DNA from 4 places in the Pseudoalteromonas sp. L23 genome. Region 1 is predicted to be linked to each of the others. Evidence: predicted binding sites of a transcription regulator. Region 1 holds the regulator's gene; each other region holds the start of a gene.

Region 1 (4,216 bases):
GCTCAGGCCTGTAGTATCAATGAGAAAATCGGCGCGAGTGATCAGCACGTCTAACAATTCCCGTTCTTTCTTTATCGCAACATCTAATGGAAGATTATGCAGTGAAAGAGGGTGCAAACGGCGTGTTTCTGAGAAGCGTTTTATCAGGGTTTGATCGTCACTGTCTAAATAAAACAGGGTAGGTTTGGCAAAGCCTGGTAAGTATTCAAGAATGTCATTAAACTCGTCCTGTTCTTTAGGTAAGTTTCTAACATCAATACTGACTGCAATTTTATTATAATTGTCCGAAACACTGCGGACTAAAGACGGCAGCAAATTGACCGGAATGTTATCCACACAATAGTAGCCTAAGTCTTCCAATACTCGAAGCGCTACAGATTTACCAGAGCCTGAGCGGCCACTGATAATGATAAGCTCGAGTCCTTTTTCTTCATCACTCATCAAGTTCACCTTGGATCACTGTATATAACTCATCGTCACTTTTTGCTTGTCTAAGCATTTTGCAAAAAGACTTGTCTTTGAGTGTATCAGCAATCGCCGCTAAGGTCTTCAGGTGCTGTTGATTATCACCTTCGGGTACGATGAACGCGACAAAAATATCGACAGGCTGCTTATCTATGGCTTCAAACTGGATCCCTTGCTCGCTGACAAGCACCATTGCAAGGATTTTATCCAAACCTTCAAGTCGACCATGGGGAATGGCAATGCCTTTACCGATCCCTGTGCTGCCTAATTTCTCTCGCGCCATTAAGGCGTCCAAGATAGCATGCTGACTGGTATTTGGAATTTGGCTATGAGCCAGTTCGCTGATGTATTCTAAAATACGTTTTTTGCTATTAAAAAGGACCGCAGCTTTACTGCAGTCCTTGTTCACTAATTCACTTAATTTCATCTTAGTGTCGAGTGAGCTTCTCTTTGTGTTTAATAACTTGACGATCTAGCTTGTCGATAAGGCCATCAATTGCGGCATACATATCTTGATGCTCTGTTGATGCAAATAGCTCGCCGCCGTTTACGTGTAATGTTGCTTCTGCTTTTTGTACTAGTTTCTCGACATCAAGGATCACATGCACATTATTGATATGATCAAAGTGCCTTTCTAGCTTCGCAAACTTGTTGGTGACATAGTCTCTTAATGAGTCAGTAATTTCTACATGGCGACCAGTTAGATTTAGTTGCATAAGCATTTTTCCTTCTTGGGTTTTACGTCTTATATCAAGCTTTTACGCTGATTTGACGGTGGAATGGCTAGGGATTCACGATATTTTGCAATCGTACGTCTCGCTACCTTAATTCCTTGCTCTGCTAAGATATCTGCAATTTTGCTGTCACTCAATGGCTTCGCGGTATTCTCTGCAGCTATCAGCTTTTTGATAAGTGCTCTAATTGCTGTAGAAGAGCACTCACCTCCATTTTCCGTACTTACATGGCTAGAGAAGAAATACTTCAGCTCAAATATTCCCCGAGGTGTATGCATGTATTTTTGTGTTGTCACACGGGAAATTGTGGACTCATGCATCTCAACCATTTCAGCAACATCATTTAGCACCATAGGGCGCATTGCTTCGGGGCCATGTTCAAAGAATGCCTGTTGTTGTTGCACAATGCAATTGGTAACTTTTAATAAAGTATCATTTCGGCTTTCTAAGCTTTTAATAAACCACTTTGCTTCTTGTAAATGTGAGCGAATAAACTGACTATCCGTACTGGATTTCGCCGTTCTAGACATCGCAGCGTAATGGTCATTTACTCTTATTTTAGGCATAGCATCAGGATTTAGCTCTACGACCCAACGACCTTTTACTTTTTTCACCGATACGTCAGGGATCACATATTCAGGCTCTTCATGAATAATGCTTGCCGCAGGCTTTGGGTTAAGGCTATGTATTAACGTCATGACCTCTTTGAGATCGGCTTCTTTAAGGCGCGTTTTCTTAGCCAAAGTTCGATAGTCACGGCTGGCAAGCAAGTCGATATGCTCTGTCAGGATCATTTTTGTTTCGGCAATCCATGGGGTATCTGGGGCGAATTGGTTTAGCTGAATGCATAAGCATTCTTGTAAACTACGCGCTGCGATACCGACAGGGTCAAAAAGCTGAATGCGTTTGAGTACGGCTTCGACTTCATCTAGCTCAATAGGCTCTTCGCTATTCTCGTCATTAATGCTTTCTAAAATGTCTTCGCAAGACAGTGTTAGAATGCCTGACAGGTCGACCGCTTCAATAATCGCAATCGCAATAGCTCTATCTGTTGGACTAAATGGTGTCAGTTCGAGTTGCCACATGAGATAATCGTGGAGAGATTCAGAGGTTTCCCCTTGATAAACATTATCGTCATCGGGAAGTGGACCTGAGCTTGCAGCAGGCGCTGCACTCATATACTCGTCCCAAGTGACATCCATGGCAAGGTCATCGCTCACAGTGTCTTTGCTCATGGCGGTATCTGAGTCTATCTCATAGTCACTAACCTGCGTTTCATCGGCTGAATCTTGATTGTCGTCAGCACGGCTCTTTTCTTGGCTGTGTTGGTCAGCGTTTTCGCCGTCAGTATTATCACCTTCTTCCACTTCCAACAATGGATTGCTGTCTAATGCTTCTTGTATTTCTTGTTGCAGATCCAATGTACTAAGCTGCAGCAAGCGAATGGCTTGTTGCAGTTGCGGAGTCATTGTAAGTTGCTGCCCCATGCGCAGCTGTAATGATTGCCTCATGTATCTCTAACAATCCTTTTTAACAGTTATTAATACTACGTCTTAACTATAGCTTGAATTGTTCGCCTAGGTAGACATCTCTTACGGTTTGATCTGCCAAAACATGTTCTGGCGTGCCTGCAGCGATTAACTCACCATGTGAAACGATGTAGGCCTTTTCACATACGTCCAGTGTTTCTCTAACGTTATGATCGGTGATAAGCACACCGATACCACGGTTTTTTAGGTGCTCTATGATTGTCTTTATATCTAACACCGAAATAGGATCAACACCAGCAAAAGGTTCATCTAACAGGATAAACTTAGGGTTTGCGGCTAAAGCGCGAGCAATTTCGACTCGTCTTCTTTCGCCTCCCGACAATGCCATGCCCTGTGAGTCGCGAATGTGTTGAATATTAAACTCATCCAGTAACTCGTTTAGTTCAGCTTCTCTTTCAACTTTAGATAAGTCTTTTCGAGTTTCTAAAATCGCCATCAAATTTTGATAGACCGTGAGTTTTCTAAAGATTGAAGACTCTTGCGGTAGATAGCCAATACCAAGTCGTGCACGGCTGTGCATCGGTAACAAAGTGATATCTTCGTCATCAATCTGAATATAGCCTTTGTCGCTTGGTACTAACCCTACAATCATGTAGAACGTAGTGGTTTTACCTGCACCATTTGGTCCTAATAAGCCTACAATACTGCCAGCCTGAACACTTAAACCAACATTTTTGACGACCTGACGACCTTTATAACTCTTTGCTAGACCAGTTGCTTTGAGCTCGCTCATTAATTGTTACCTTCTTCCTGCGCTTTTTTCTCTTTAGCGTCTTTTTTGTCATCAACAGGAACAAGGATGGTTCTTACTCGAGAGTCTTCTTGGTCTGAGCGCTCAGCGCTGATCAATTGCTTTTCAATGTCATAGGTGATGACTTGAGCATTGATTTTTTGCCCAGTTTGATTGATTTCAGCATCACCAGAAATCACTAGGGTTCCCTTCGCTACGTCGTAACGGATTTCATTTGCTTTGGCTTCTAGTAAGTTGCCATCGGGTTGACGTTCGCTAAAAGTGGCAGGGCTGCCAGTTGCCACAAGCAGTTGCTTGTTAATGCCGAGCTCCGCGCGGCGGTGGACCTCTAGGCGATCGGCATTTATCTTTCTGTTGCCATGAATAATAACAACATTCTGTTCAAAAATACCGATGTTGCTTTGCAGTTGAGCTTGCTGACGGCCAGCATCAATAATGACTTCATTTTGTTCTGCAGCAATTGCTAGAGTAGAACTTGCAAGCAAGCCGATGAAAACTAGTTTGTTAATGATTTTACTGGTCATAATAAATTGTCTTTGTGTGGTTGATGAGTTCGATCACTTGCTTTTGTAGATCCGCATGCAGTCCTTTACCTGTGATCCTAAGACTAGGACCGTTGATAACGACAGGGTGTTCCGACTTCATCAATTTTTGCTTAATTTCAACTCTTACATTATCGGCATTGATATCCGTGATCATGGCGTTAGGCGTTAAAT
Region 2 (4,216 bases), on a different contig from region 1:
ATTATTTTAAGCTCTATAACGACGAATATGGTCATTTGATGGGTGATGATGTCTTGAAGGTTTTTGTAAGCACCGCCAAAAATCATATTCGTCGACCTATGGATGCGCTGTACAGGTACGGCGGTGAAGAGTTTGCCATCTTACTGCCAAACACACCCTATTCTTTCGCCTTAGAGATCGCGCAAAGAGTGGTACAAACCTTCTTCGAAACCGCTATTGAACATAAACTTTCACCACTAAAAGCTGTATCGGTTAGTGCTGGTGTCGCTTCACTTAGTGAGGATAATATCAATCAAACTGTTGAAGAGTTAGTAGAAAGAGCAGATAACGCGCTATATGAAGCTAAAAAGAATGGTAAAAATCGAGTGTTTGGAGAGGCAAGCTAGCAGCTGTTATCACCATAGTAAGTGGTGACCGTTTCCATACGGATCAGCGCAACCTCTGAATTAGGAAAAGGGAGCTGCTTTAGTGTATTGCTATAAGATAAATAACTAAAAATGGAGCCAACTCATTCACCATATCGTGTAGAGCTAGCTATAAACTTAGATTTCTATTTAGAACAATTCTTGATATTATCGCAACTCGTTGGGGAGTAGCCTGCTTCCAATGCTCGGAAGAGTTCGTATCAACATAATTGGCCAAAATGCCATGGTGCGGACACCTCTCGGTTGGCGAGACCATCGATATATCCATGCCTGTGGTCGGGCGTGTGGATATGTCGTGGACTCAAATCGCCCGACCGGAGCAATGTAAATGAATTTCGTCACCCTGCTACTGTTAGCATACGCCATGTCTACCGATGCGTTTGCCGCGGCAATCGGTAAAGGCGCCAGCCTAAAATCACCTCGGCTTACCGAAGCCATAAAAATCGGCCTCATTTTTGGTGTTATTGAAGCCTGTACGCCGCTGATTGGCTGGTTAATAGGACAATCTGCAGCTGGCTATGTCGAGGCTTGGGATCACTGGATTGCCTTTATCTTACTGTTAGGACTTGGCGCTCATATGATTTATGAGAGCCTTAAGGGTAATGACGATGCGCCAGCACAGCACGCAAAGCAACCTTGGTTAAAAACCATTATCACAGCGTTTGGTACCAGTATTGATGCAATGGCTGTCGGTGTCAGTCTCGCATTTGTTGATGTGAATATATGGCTCGCCGCTTCGCTCATTGGCCTTGCCACCACCATGATGGTAACAATTGGTGTGATGATTGGGCATTCGGCTGGAAAGTTCCTTGGTAGTCGAGCTGAAACCTTTGGTGGGGTGATCTTAATCTGTGTGGGAACTTGGTTGCTATATAGCCATCTTTCGATTTAATCGCAAAAAGAGCGGTATATTTACCGCTCACTTACTTATCCCTTTACGTTAGGGCTACTTGGCTTTTAAGCCTTTTTAATCGCTTTTTTCAGCTTTTTGATTTTTGCTTCATGCTTTTCAATCTTTGCTTTACGCGCTTTCAGCTCTTTTTTAAGCGCTTTGACATCGCTTTTCTTCGCCATAACTAATCTCCTTTGGTTGTTTTGCGAACACCTACTACCATAGCAAAGTGACTGACAATATCAAACTACACCTGCGCTACTGCGTTGCCTGCCATCTAATAGTGGTAATTTTGACCAAATACTATTTTGTACAACTAAATATTAGTAAATAAATAGAGTAAGTTGATATTAAAAAACACTAACCACTTGTTTTATAAATGATTTAATGTTGGCTTGGTTGTTGCTTCTATAAGCATAAATCAAGAGAACGGAACCAACCATATGTCTGTACCATTAAAAGATAGGCCTCTCGAATCCGTTAGGGAAGAGGTGATTGACCAGTTAATTCTAAATTACAGCCACGGTGAGCTTTCGGCTGATGCATTCGAGAGACGATTGGATAAAGCATACGACCTGAACGAACAAGAACAAATTGCAGCACTTAGTGCTGATTTACCGCTCAAGTCGGATGCAAGATATCACAGCGAAAAAGCCGCTCGTTTGGGTCCAAAATTTACCTCAAGCGTAGATGGTGCTGAGGCGATAAGCATTACCTCTATACTTAGTTCCAACCATCGCAGTGGCGAGTGGATCGTACCTAAAGAGATCCAACTAAAAAATTACCTTGGCAGCTTGGAACTAGATTTTACCAACGCAATTTTTAGTCACCCTGAAGTACATATTTATATAAATTGCATTTTAGGCAGTGATGAAATCTTCGTACCAGACACAGTCGATGTCATCACCGATATTCGTAATGTTATGGGTTCAGTAGAAAACACTAGAAATACGCTTGCATCTGCAGGGCAGGTGAAACAGCGTCCACGAATTTATGTTCACGGTAGAATGATTTTGGGTAGCATTGAAATTAGCGTAAAGCGCTCAATGAAAGCACAAATAAAGCAATTTGCCGACGGCCTTAAATCCCTATTTGGTGACGGCACGAAATCCAAAAGCTAAAGCTTTATAAAAAACCCCTTGGTTCAGGGGTTTTTTATTATCCGAATAGCAGAGTAAACTTTTTACTGCTCTACAGGAAAGCCTCTATCACGCATAAGCGCTTCAACTTCAGCGTCACGACCTCTAAACTTGCGATACGCTTCTGCTGGATCCATTGAGTTGCGAACTGAGAATAGGTAATCCACTAAACGCTGTGCAACGTCTTTGTCGTAGAAGCCACCTGGCGCTTCTGCAAACGCTTCTGCTGCATCAGAAGTTAATACCTCAGCCCACAGGTAACCGTAGTAACCCGCTGAATAACCTTCACCTGAGAATACGTGACCAAAGTGAGTTGTACGATGACGCATCACGACCTCGTCCGGCATGCCTAGCGCACCTAACTGAGACTTTTCGAATGCAACAGGGTCGCCAATCTTGTCAGGATCTGTGGTATGGAAAAGCATATCCATAATAGCCGATCCAAGGTATTCAGTCGTCGCGAAACCTTGGTTAAAGGTTGCTGACTTCTTGATTTTCTCGATTAACGCTTTAGGCATAGGTTTGCCTGTTTTATAGTGAACTAAGTAACGATTGATCACTTCGTCCGTTGCCAACCAACGCTCCAATAACTGAGATTGGAACTCGGTGTAGTCACGAACACCAGAGTTTGAACTTGGATACTTCACGTTTGATGAAAGCGCATGCAGCGCATGACCAAACTCGTGGAAATAGGTTTCTGCATCTGACCAAGAAATTAAGGTCGCTTCACCTTCTGGTGCTTTCACAAAGTTGGAGTTGTTTGAGCTAAGCACATTTGTTTTACCATCAAATGTTGTATGACTACGATATGACAACGCCCATGCACCTGATCGTTTACCTTTACGTGCGAACGGGTCTAAATACCAAAGGCCGATATTATCACCAGTGGTTTTGTCTGTTACTTCCCAAACACGAACGTCAGGGTGGAATACAGGCACCGAGCCCTTTGGCACTTCAGTGAATTCAAAGTTAAACAGACGGCCTGCTACATAGAACATCGCTTCACGCAAATTATCTAGCTGTAAATAGGCTTTAACTTCGTTTGAATCCAATTGATACTTAGCTTGGCGAACCTTCTCAGCGTAGAAACGGTAATCCCATGGCATGATTTTTATATCATTGCCTTCAAGCTTAGCAATAGATGTCATGTCTGTTACTTCTTCTTTCACGCGCGCAATTGCAGCAGGCCATACTTTTTTCATCAGCGCCATCGCATTTTCAGGCTTTTTCGCCATGCGGTCTTCAAGACGCCACTGCGCGTAATTATCGTAGCCGAGTAAGTTAACGCGTTCATGTCTAAGCTTTAGGATGTCAGAGATAATCGCTTTATTGTCGTACTCGCCACCGTTGTTGCCACGGTTATAGTAGTTGTTCCATACTTTCTCGCGTAACTCACGCTCTGTTGAGTAGGTTAAAAATGGATCCATTGATGAACGAGAGTTGGTAATCGCGTACATGTCCGCCTTACCGCGCGCTTTTGCAGCAGCCGCTGCCGACGCAACAAACGACTCAGGCAAACCTGACAACTGGTCTTTAGTGAGATAGACTACATAGTTTTCTTCATCTGCAAGGACGTTGTTTGCAAATTTAGTATGTAGCTTTGATAGCTCAAGATTAATGTCCGCGTAACGCTTAGCGTCTTCACCTTTTAGCGTCGCTCCATTGCGGGCAAAGCCGTTATAACGCATCCAAGTAATACGCTGCTCTTCTGCCGTTAGCTTTTTATATTCAGCGCCTTCGTATACCGCTTTTACCCGTTC
Region 3 (4,216 bases), on a different contig from region 1:
TTACAAGCGGTAACCAAGCCCGGAGACGTGATAGCGATTGAATCTCCCTGTTATTTTGGCATTGTTGAACTGGCTGAAAACTTAGGGTTAAAGGCCATTGAAATACCTGTTTGCCCAGATGATGGCATTTGGCTGAGCGACCTTGAACGGGCACTTGAAAAGCATGATATTCGAGCGTGTGTGTTTTCTACCAGTATTAGTAACCCGCTTGGTAGTTTTATGCCTGATACGAGACGTGCGCAGCTGGTGGCGCTATTAGAGCAACGTGACGTGGTGTTGATAGAAGACGATGTGTATGGCGATTTATATTTTACCGAGCAGCGTGGCATTCCGGCACAAGCATTTAGCCAAAAGGGCTTAGTGATCACATGTGCGTCATTTTCAAAAACCGCAGCGCCTAGCTATCGGGTGGGTTGGATGGTCGCCAGTCAATTTAGTGCAAAAGCAAAGCGCATAAAACGTGCGTTGAGTTGCTCATCATCTTTAATGAATCAATGGGCACTAGCGGATTTTCTCAGCTCCGGAGGCTACGAGCGCCATTTAAAGTTGGTCCGTAAACGGTTAATTGAGAATCGAGACCGTATGATCCAAGCGGTGAATGTTGCATTTGGTAGTGAGGTAAGAGTCAGTCGCCCGCAAGGCGGTTGTGTGCTGTGGTTAGACTTAGGTAAGCACGTCGATGGTGCCTTGTTGTTCCAAAAAGCCCTGGAGTGTGGGATCAGTATTACGCCTGGTACGCTATTTAGTGCCAGCAAAAAGTATCAAAATTGTATACGTATCAGTTATGGCTTGCCGTGGGATGCGTCGGTAGAGCAAGCGATTAAAACGCTGGGGGAGCTGGCTGATGCACAAAGGAAAGGGTTGGCATAACGTACCCTTAATTAAATGTAAGTTATGCCAACGTCAGATTATTTAAATTTAAACAGTTGGTACTCTGACATGGCGGGGATAGACTTTGCGACAATGGCTTCGTTTTTCGCGATTTGTTCAAAGTCGCCACACAGTGCGTCGGCTTTTTTCTCAATAGATTCTGCCTGTTGTTCAACTTTGGTTTCGATTTGTGTTGCGAAGTTTTCCATACGTTGTTCAAAGCTGCTCATATCACCGTTTGCATCTGACATTTCGTTGCCAATCGCAACCAGTAAGCTACCTATCGATTGCATCATGGCACCTTGTACTGCGGTCTCGATTTTTTCTTCAAACTGATTATCAAAATTTTGGCCAAACTCATCAAAGGTTTGCTTGCCCATCACAAACGCACCTTGCTGATAAAACGTATTTTGCACTTCTGTTTCAAGATCATCGATCACAGCATGGATGCTATCTAAACTGGTTAAATTAAAGGTGTGTGCCACTTCATTAAGGGCGACGCCCGCTAGTTTTATGCCTTCAAAAGCAATATCAGCCACTTGTGGTAGGCGGCCTCTTAGTTCATCACCATATTGCGTGAGCATCGTTTTTTGCTGTGTATTAAGTGCGATGCGCTCGCCATTGAGTGTCAGTTCGCCAAGGTTGTTGATCTCAGCTGTTTTGTTTTTGGCCGTTGTGATCACCAAGTTATCAGGTGTGATCCTAACGTCATTCTGAAATTCTACTTCACAATTGTCACCGCTAAACGTGATGTTATTTTTTTCGTGTGCAGCGACGGTGGTTGTCATCATTGTTGCTGCTGTTAGTAGTAAAATTTTATTCATGGTCGATCCTTATTGGCTCAGTTTCATGATTGTTGTTACAAGAACAGTGCCAAATATAAACCCAAGTAAAATCAATATATTGTGTTATATTGTTGAAAGTTAATGTGCTCTAAAAGTGATGAAATTGACTAAAATATAGTTGTTTTTGTCAAAATGAATTAGGCGATAAAAAATTTTTATTGTAAGGATAAGAAACTCTCACTTTTCAGAATGACAATTTAGCGCTAAATAGTGATCTTGAGAGACGGCTCTCATTTTATTAATGACTATTTTATTTTGGAGTTAGTTGTGGGTAAGACATTCTCTTACGATGCGCTTGATGATGATTTTGCAGACGATGAATTTGAAAAGTTGGGTCGTAACCAACATGACAAGCAAAAGCGTAAAGTCAAAAGAAAGCTAGACGACTACTTAGAGCAAAAACGCCTACGTAGAAATCTAGGCGATGATGATTTCGACTATATTGATGACTGATCATTAAACGTCATCTACGAGTCTAGCACTGACAGTAATTCAATTTGGCTGTGTGATTAAGCAGGGCTGTGGGTTACTCAATGCGATGTCTGAGTTATTGTGTCGTTGGTGATAGCCAAGCAAGTGACGAGATATTCAGATAGTAAGCAGCCGCAAATATGCGGCTGTTTTGTTTTGATTAATCTTTAAAAGATTTATGGCAGTCTTTACAGCCTTTTGCCCAATCTTTAAATGCAGAAGCAATCAGCTTTTTGTCGCCAGAGTCAGCTGCAACAGCCAGTGCTTGAGCATACTCGGCAAATTGCTTGGCTTTACCATCGAACTCAGCTCTGTTTGACCAAACGGCTGGTAGGGCATCAGTATTGCCTTTGTCAGAACCGTCGATAAATGCTTCCCAAGGCATTTGCGATAATTGCGCAGCATTGTGAGCACGTTGTTTAAATACTTCGGCATCAAATGGTACTTTGCCTTTTAGCATGTCGCCCATATTGCCAATTTGGAAACGGATCAATTGGAAAGACGCTTTGCGGTATTCAATTGCATCATCAGCCGATTCAAACATAGTGTTAGCTTGCGCTGTTGCTGCAAGACAGCTAAATAGTGTGACGGTAAGTAGTTTCTTCATAGTAAACCCCTAATATTTTTCCCTATTTTCAATGTAAATTACAAATATAATCAAACAATTGCGATAAGTGCCCTGTGACGGAGGCAACTAGTTTTAAATAATCAACTCTCGATGTCTTTGAATATCATGCCCCTGCGCATACTGCGGGTGGCTAAAAAGATTTCTCCAAGCAAAGAGACAAACGCGCCAATAAGCAGCACCATAGCCGCGATAAAACAAGACGATAAAGTAATACCCAATGGCATACTGTACAAGTGGGACATGAACAGCAGCATAACCACTGCACACACAAGCAACGCACTGAGTACACTCATGCTAAATGCAACGTGAATAAAACGAGACCGTTTTAACAGTGCGCGCATTTCACGGCTAAAGTGCATTTTGAGTTCTTCATCTTGCGTGGTATTGATCTTGCGATCGAGTAAACGCGCCCTATCCGTGATCCGTGCTAAGCGGTTTGATAGTACCCCTAAGGTCGCAGCAATACCCGTAATTAAAAATACAGGGGCAACGGCGGTTTGGATAACTTTGGCCATCGTGAGAATGCTAACGACTTCTGGATTCATATAGTTACCTCGTTAATTCCAGTTTAGTTTTGATAAGGTGTTGGGTTGCTCACCGAGGAGGGTTTGCATCACTCGGTTGCGTTCATCAAGCAAGATGACTCTAGGAATGCCTTTGTTGGCATACGTGTTGTAGATATCTCGATTGGGATCGGCAACAAAATGGATGGGCAATTGCATGGTTTCGTTGAATTGCTCAAGTGTAGTGTTAGTTTCTTCTCGGCCAATAGCAACGATGGTTAACTCGGCCTGGGTGAGTAATTCAGATTGTTTTAGTTCACTCAATAAGCGTTGCGAATCGGAGCACCAAGTCGCGAATAAAATCACCAGCTTTTTGTGATTAGCATCGAACCTAATAGCTTGGTTTTTGATATCCGTAAATCGCAAATGTTTAAAGGAGTCGCCGGTGTGGATATAGGTCTGATAGCCATCGTCTGCCTGTGGTAGCGCTTCGTTTGAGGCCTTGCAGTCACTAAATCCGGTGGTGAGAACGGTACTAAGTAGTAACATTTTTATTGTTGTTTTCATGTCTATTCCTTGTTTCCGTGTCTGTGTTTTTGAACTCTTGCGCGCATTTCAGTATATTGCCCCACTTAGATGATTTCTTAAAGTCCAATTTCTTATAGCCGTTGATATGATTTACCTTTCTTTATTTGGGCTTGCTTTTATTGCCGCAACACTATTACCTGCGTCGTCGGAGCTGGCGCTGAGTGGGCTCGTTGTGAAACAACAAGGCGAACTGGTTTGGTTATGGCTGGCTGCGACAATGGGTAATTTACTGGGTAGCTGTGTGAACTATTATCTTGGTTGGTTTATCGCTAAGTGGCGGGATAAGCGCTGGTTTCCGGTTTCTCAACAGC
Region 4 (4,216 bases), on a different contig from region 1:
AAGTCTAATCAGTCAAATAGCTTATTCGGGAATATATCGGTCAATGTAACCCGAGTATTGCCTAACGGTAATTTAGTGATCCGCGGTGAAAAGTGGTTAACCCTCAATACTGGCGAGGAATTTATTCGCTTAGAAGGGTTGGTAAGACCTCAGGATGTGACCGCAGATAACACTGTTGAGTCTAATCGAGTGGCAAATGCCAGAATTCAATATTCAGGTAAAGGTGACCAACAAGAAGTGCAAAGTGCAGGTTGGTTAACGAGTTTCTTTATGAGCGCGCTGATGCCGTTTTAAGGTGCTGAAAATGAACAATATGCTTAAGAATATTTTGCTTATCGGTGCGGCCATTACGTTGGTTGGTTTTTCTTCTTTGGCTTCTGCTGAGCGAGTTAAAGACGTCAGTATGGTTGAAGGTGTTCGTTCAAACCAACTGGTTGGCTACGGCCTAGTTGTAGGCTTGCCTGGTACCGGTGAGCAAACCAGATTTACCGAGCAAAGCTTTAAAGCGATGTTGAATAGCTTTGGCATAACGATGCCCGCAAGCTTAAAGCCAAAAATTAAAAATGTTGCGGCTGTTGCGGTTCACGCAGATCTGCCACCTTTTGTTAAGCCCGGCCAAACCATTGACGTTACCGTTTCATCTATTGGTAGTGCTGGTAGTTTACGAGGCGGCACTTTACTTCAGACCTTTCTAAAAGGGGTCGATGGTAACGTATATGCAATTGCGCAAGGAAGTTTGATTGTTGGTGGTTTGGGTGCTGATGGTGCCGATGGGAGTCGAGTTGTGATCAATACGCCGACTGTTGGTCGGGTGGCAAACGGCGCGACAGTGGAGCGAGCGGTACCAAGTCCGTTTACTCAGGGTGATTACATTACCTTTAACTTGAATAGACCAGACTTTACTACTGCAAAACGCTTGGCCGATACTATCAATGGCCTTGTTGGACCAAATAGTGCAAAACCTATGGATGCAGCCTCAGTTCGAGTAATTGCACCAAGAGATCCGTCTCAGCGCGTTGCGTATTTATCTACGCTAGAGAATCTTGAATTCAAACCAGCGGATACCGCTGCGAAGATCATCGTTAACTCGCGCACTGGCACTATCGTTATCGGCAAAAATGTCAAGTTGCAGCCTGCGGCAATTACTCATGGCGGCCTTACCGTAACAATTGCTGAGCAGCAAAATGTGTCACAACCTAATGCGCTGGCGAATGGCGAAACAACAGTGACGCAGCAAAGCATTATCGACGTAAATCAGGATGACTCTCGAGCGTTTGTGTTTGACCCAGGCGTGAGCCTTGATGACTTGGTTAGGGCAATTAACCAGGTTGGCGCAGCACCTGGCGATTTAATGGCGATCCTTGAAGCGCTAAAAGAAGCAGGCGCGATAAATGGTCAATTAGTCGTCATTTGATGTTCCATTATTAATCAACTAGTTAGCCCCGCAATTGTGGGGCTTTTTTTTGGCTCGGATTTTGCATTTCTATTTGTATAGTTATTAACGTCAAACAGTGCTGAGTGTATGAACACCGACCAATTGAAAAATCAAAGCTTTTTTGACCTAGGAAACCTTGATTCGATCCGTAAAGAGGCGCTGAAAGGTGCTGGCGATCAAGGTGCCTCAGATCAGGCATTGAAGAAGGCGGCACAACAGTTTGAGTCTATCTTTACGCAAATGTTGTTACAAAGCATGCGTAAAGCGAATGAGGCGCTAGAGGATAAAGACAGTCCATTTAACTCTAGTGGTGTCAAATTTTTTGAAGAAATGCATGATCAGCAACTTTCGATGCACTTATCTGAGCAGGGCAGCTTAGGACTGGCAGATCTGATTGTGCAGCAGTTGTCTCCTAACTCTGAAAAGTATAAGCCTGCCTCAGTAATGAGAGCTGACGGCGATATTGCCTTTAAAAAGCAGGCTACAGCGAGTGAGAGTGTGAATAAACCCGAACCGCAGGTTGTCAATGTAAAGGCAGATGCCTCAAGCGATGAACAAACAGGCTTTGGTTCTCCTGAGGAATTCGTCGACAGAATTTGGGAATACGCTCAAACAGCGGCGAAAAAGTTGGGCTTGAACCCTGCGGTAATGGTTGCACAAGCTGCACTGGAAACCGGTTGGGGTAAACACATCATCAGCAAAAAGGATGGTAGTAGCAGTTTTAATCTATTCAATATTAAAGCGGATAGCCGCTGGAGTGGTGAAAGCGCCAGAAAATCGACACTTGAATTTGAGCAAGGGTTACCGGTGCAAAAGCAAGCCGATTTCCGTGCTTATAAGTCGCTTGAACAAAGCTTTGATGATTATGTCAGTTTTCTAAAAGGTAATCCGAGATACGAGCAAGCCTTAAATAAGGCTGGTGATAGTCACGCCTATTTAAGTGAACTTCAAAATGCAGGCTATGCGACCGATCCGAATTATGCCAACAAAATTAAGTCAGTTTTAAAGCGTATTGATGTATCCGATTTCTTATCCGGTGCGCTAACAAAGGGAGTCAGATGAGATGTCATTTGATCTATTAAATATTGGTGCGGCAGGGGTTAGGGCTAACTCCGAGTTACTACAAACCACCAGTAAAAACATTGCTAACCTAAATACCAAAGGGTATATCCGTGAACGGACTGAGCACGGAACGATGATAGGTGGCATGGTTGGTCGTGGTGAAACGGTGCGTTTGATCAACCAATTTGCGCAGCAGCAATTAAATCGTGATATTTCTAATCAATCTTACTATGAGCAGTTTGTCACTGAGGCAAGCCGCGTTGATACGTTGTTTGCACAAGACTCAAACAGTCTGAGCAAGAGCATCAACTCGATGTTTAATAATTTACAAAGCGCGATTAACTTGCCTTCATCGACAACTAACCGCTCTTTATTTATGACGGGCGCTCAAGGCCTAGTCGATCAAATGGATAGATTGTCAGGTATTGTTGTTGATCAAAACAGTATCGTGAACGAGCAATTGGATATTTTCTCAGAAGAAGCCAATAACCTTGTGCAAAAAATCAGTGAATTGAATAAGCAAGTGGCGAGTAAGTCGGCGCTCAATCTTAACAATGTCGATCACAGCGTGCTTAATGAGCGAGATCAAGCAATTAAAGAGCTTGCTGAGCTCGTAGATATAGAAACACTCGACGGTGAAAATGGCGAAAAGCTCGTATTTTTAGGCACTGGGGATGCGCTTGTGATGCAAGGTGGTGCCTTCAATTTATTCGCGATGAAAGGCAACCCGGATCCCAACCATAAAGAACTAATTCTAGACATTAAAGATAAAAATGTTGTGCAACTCGAGTTAGATAGCGGCAGCTTGAAAGGCAAAATCGGCGGGTTACTGGCGTTTAGAGATGAAGTGTTGATCCCGGCACAAAACCAACTAGGCCAAATTGGCCTCGCATTAGCTGATGCTTTTAATCAGCAAAATAGATTGGGAATGGACTTAGATGGCAACATAGGTGGAGATATTTTTAAAATACCTACCGTGGGTGGTTTTGCTTACAGCGAAAATACAGGCACCGCAGTGCTTACGGCAACACTTGAGCCTGGGCGCGGCAATGAGTTGCCAGCTACCGATTTTCAAGTTACTTATACCAGTGCAACAACCGTTGAAATAACAGCTGTAGATGCCAAAGGAAATCCTATCGGTACGCCGACGACTGGTAATATTGCAGGTGGAGTCATCACGGGAACCGGCGATTATTTTGGCTTACAAATGAACGTAACGGGTAGTGGTGCAACAGGTGATAGATTTCTTGTGAAATTAAATCAACAGGCTGCAACTGGGTTGGAGCTTGCAACTCAAAGACCAGAAGCTCTCGCATTAGCGTCGCCAATTCGTACTGAAAAATCAGCAGACAATAATGGTACGGCGACCATTTCAGCAGGAGTCGTCACTGATACCGATCCCGCGACCAGTGCGTTTACTGCGGGAACGCCGCCAACGTTGAATGATGGTCCTTATACTTTGACTAAAACAGCCAATGCTAACGAATATACGTTAACCAGTAATTCAGGTACAACGCATACCTTTACGGCTCCTGCCGATGGTAAAGATATTCTCTCTGGAGTGGGAGTTGCACCTGCACCTTTTGATAATCTTGGCTTCACTTTCGATATCGAGGGTACACCGAATACCGGTGATAGTTTTGAGATTAGTTTTAATACTGGTGGCTTTGATGACAACCGTAATGGTGCAGCGCTCGATGGTCTGAAATCATCGGATTT

The links. The regulator sigma-54, encoded in region 1, starts transcription at its own class of promoters, with help from an activator protein. The targets are predictions, from matches to a motif close to GTTGGCACGNNNNTNGNNT.
Region 2: L3V43_RS08705 (LiaF domain-containing protein) is a predicted target of sigma-54. The motif match lies at 1,707-1,725, and genes of this name have one in related genera.
Region 3: L3V43_RS20975 (YggN family protein) is a predicted target of sigma-54. The motif match lies at 1,730-1,748, and genes of this name have one in related genera.
Region 4: flgJ (flagellar assembly peptidoglycan hydrolase FlgJ) is a predicted target of sigma-54. The motif match lies at 1,463-1,481, and genes of this name have one in related genera.

The regions. Positions count from the first base shown of each region.
Region 1 covers NZ_JAKKCW010000004.1:43,021-47,236, forward strand. The annotation lists gene rapZ (RNase adapter RapZ) at 1-441, opposite strand, end outside; gene ptsN (PTS IIA-like nitrogen regulatory protein PtsN) at 434-892, opposite strand; gene hpf (ribosome hibernation promoting factor) at 894-1,181, opposite strand; gene L3V43_RS08915 (RNA polymerase factor sigma-54) at 1,211-2,710, opposite strand; gene lptB (LPS export ABC transporter ATP-binding protein) at 2,757-3,482, opposite strand; gene lptA (lipopolysaccharide transport periplasmic protein LptA) at 3,482-4,024, opposite strand; gene lptC (LPS export ABC transporter periplasmic protein LptC) at 4,014-4,216, opposite strand, start outside.
Region 2 covers NZ_JAKKCW010000003.1:497,012-501,227, reverse strand. The annotation lists gene L3V43_RS08715 (diguanylate cyclase) at 1-386, shown strand, start outside; yybP-ykoY riboswitch at 576-734, shown strand; gene L3V43_RS08710 (manganese efflux pump MntP family protein) at 754-1,317, shown strand; gene L3V43_RS08705 (LiaF domain-containing protein) at 1,761-2,438, shown strand; gene L3V43_RS08700 (M3 family metallopeptidase) at 2,501-4,216, opposite strand, start outside.
Region 3 covers NZ_JAKKCW010000018.1:50,553-54,768, reverse strand. The annotation lists gene L3V43_RS20980 (PLP-dependent aminotransferase family protein) at 1-870, shown strand, start outside; gene L3V43_RS20975 (YggN family protein) at 909-1,694, opposite strand; gene L3V43_RS20970 (hypothetical protein) at 1,983-2,168, shown strand; gene L3V43_RS20965 (cytochrome c) at 2,347-2,793, opposite strand; gene L3V43_RS20960 (DUF2721 domain-containing protein) at 2,895-3,359, opposite strand; gene L3V43_RS20955 (thioredoxin-like domain-containing protein) at 3,372-3,884, opposite strand; gene L3V43_RS20950 (YqaA family protein) at 3,991-4,216, shown strand, end outside.
Region 4 covers NZ_JAKKCW010000009.1:160,236-164,451, reverse strand. The annotation lists gene flgH (flagellar basal body L-ring protein FlgH) at 1-294, shown strand, start outside; gene L3V43_RS15750 (flagellar basal body P-ring protein FlgI) at 314-1,414, shown strand; gene flgJ (flagellar assembly peptidoglycan hydrolase FlgJ) at 1,523-2,497, shown strand; gene flgK (flagellar hook-associated protein FlgK) at 2,499-4,216, shown strand, end outside.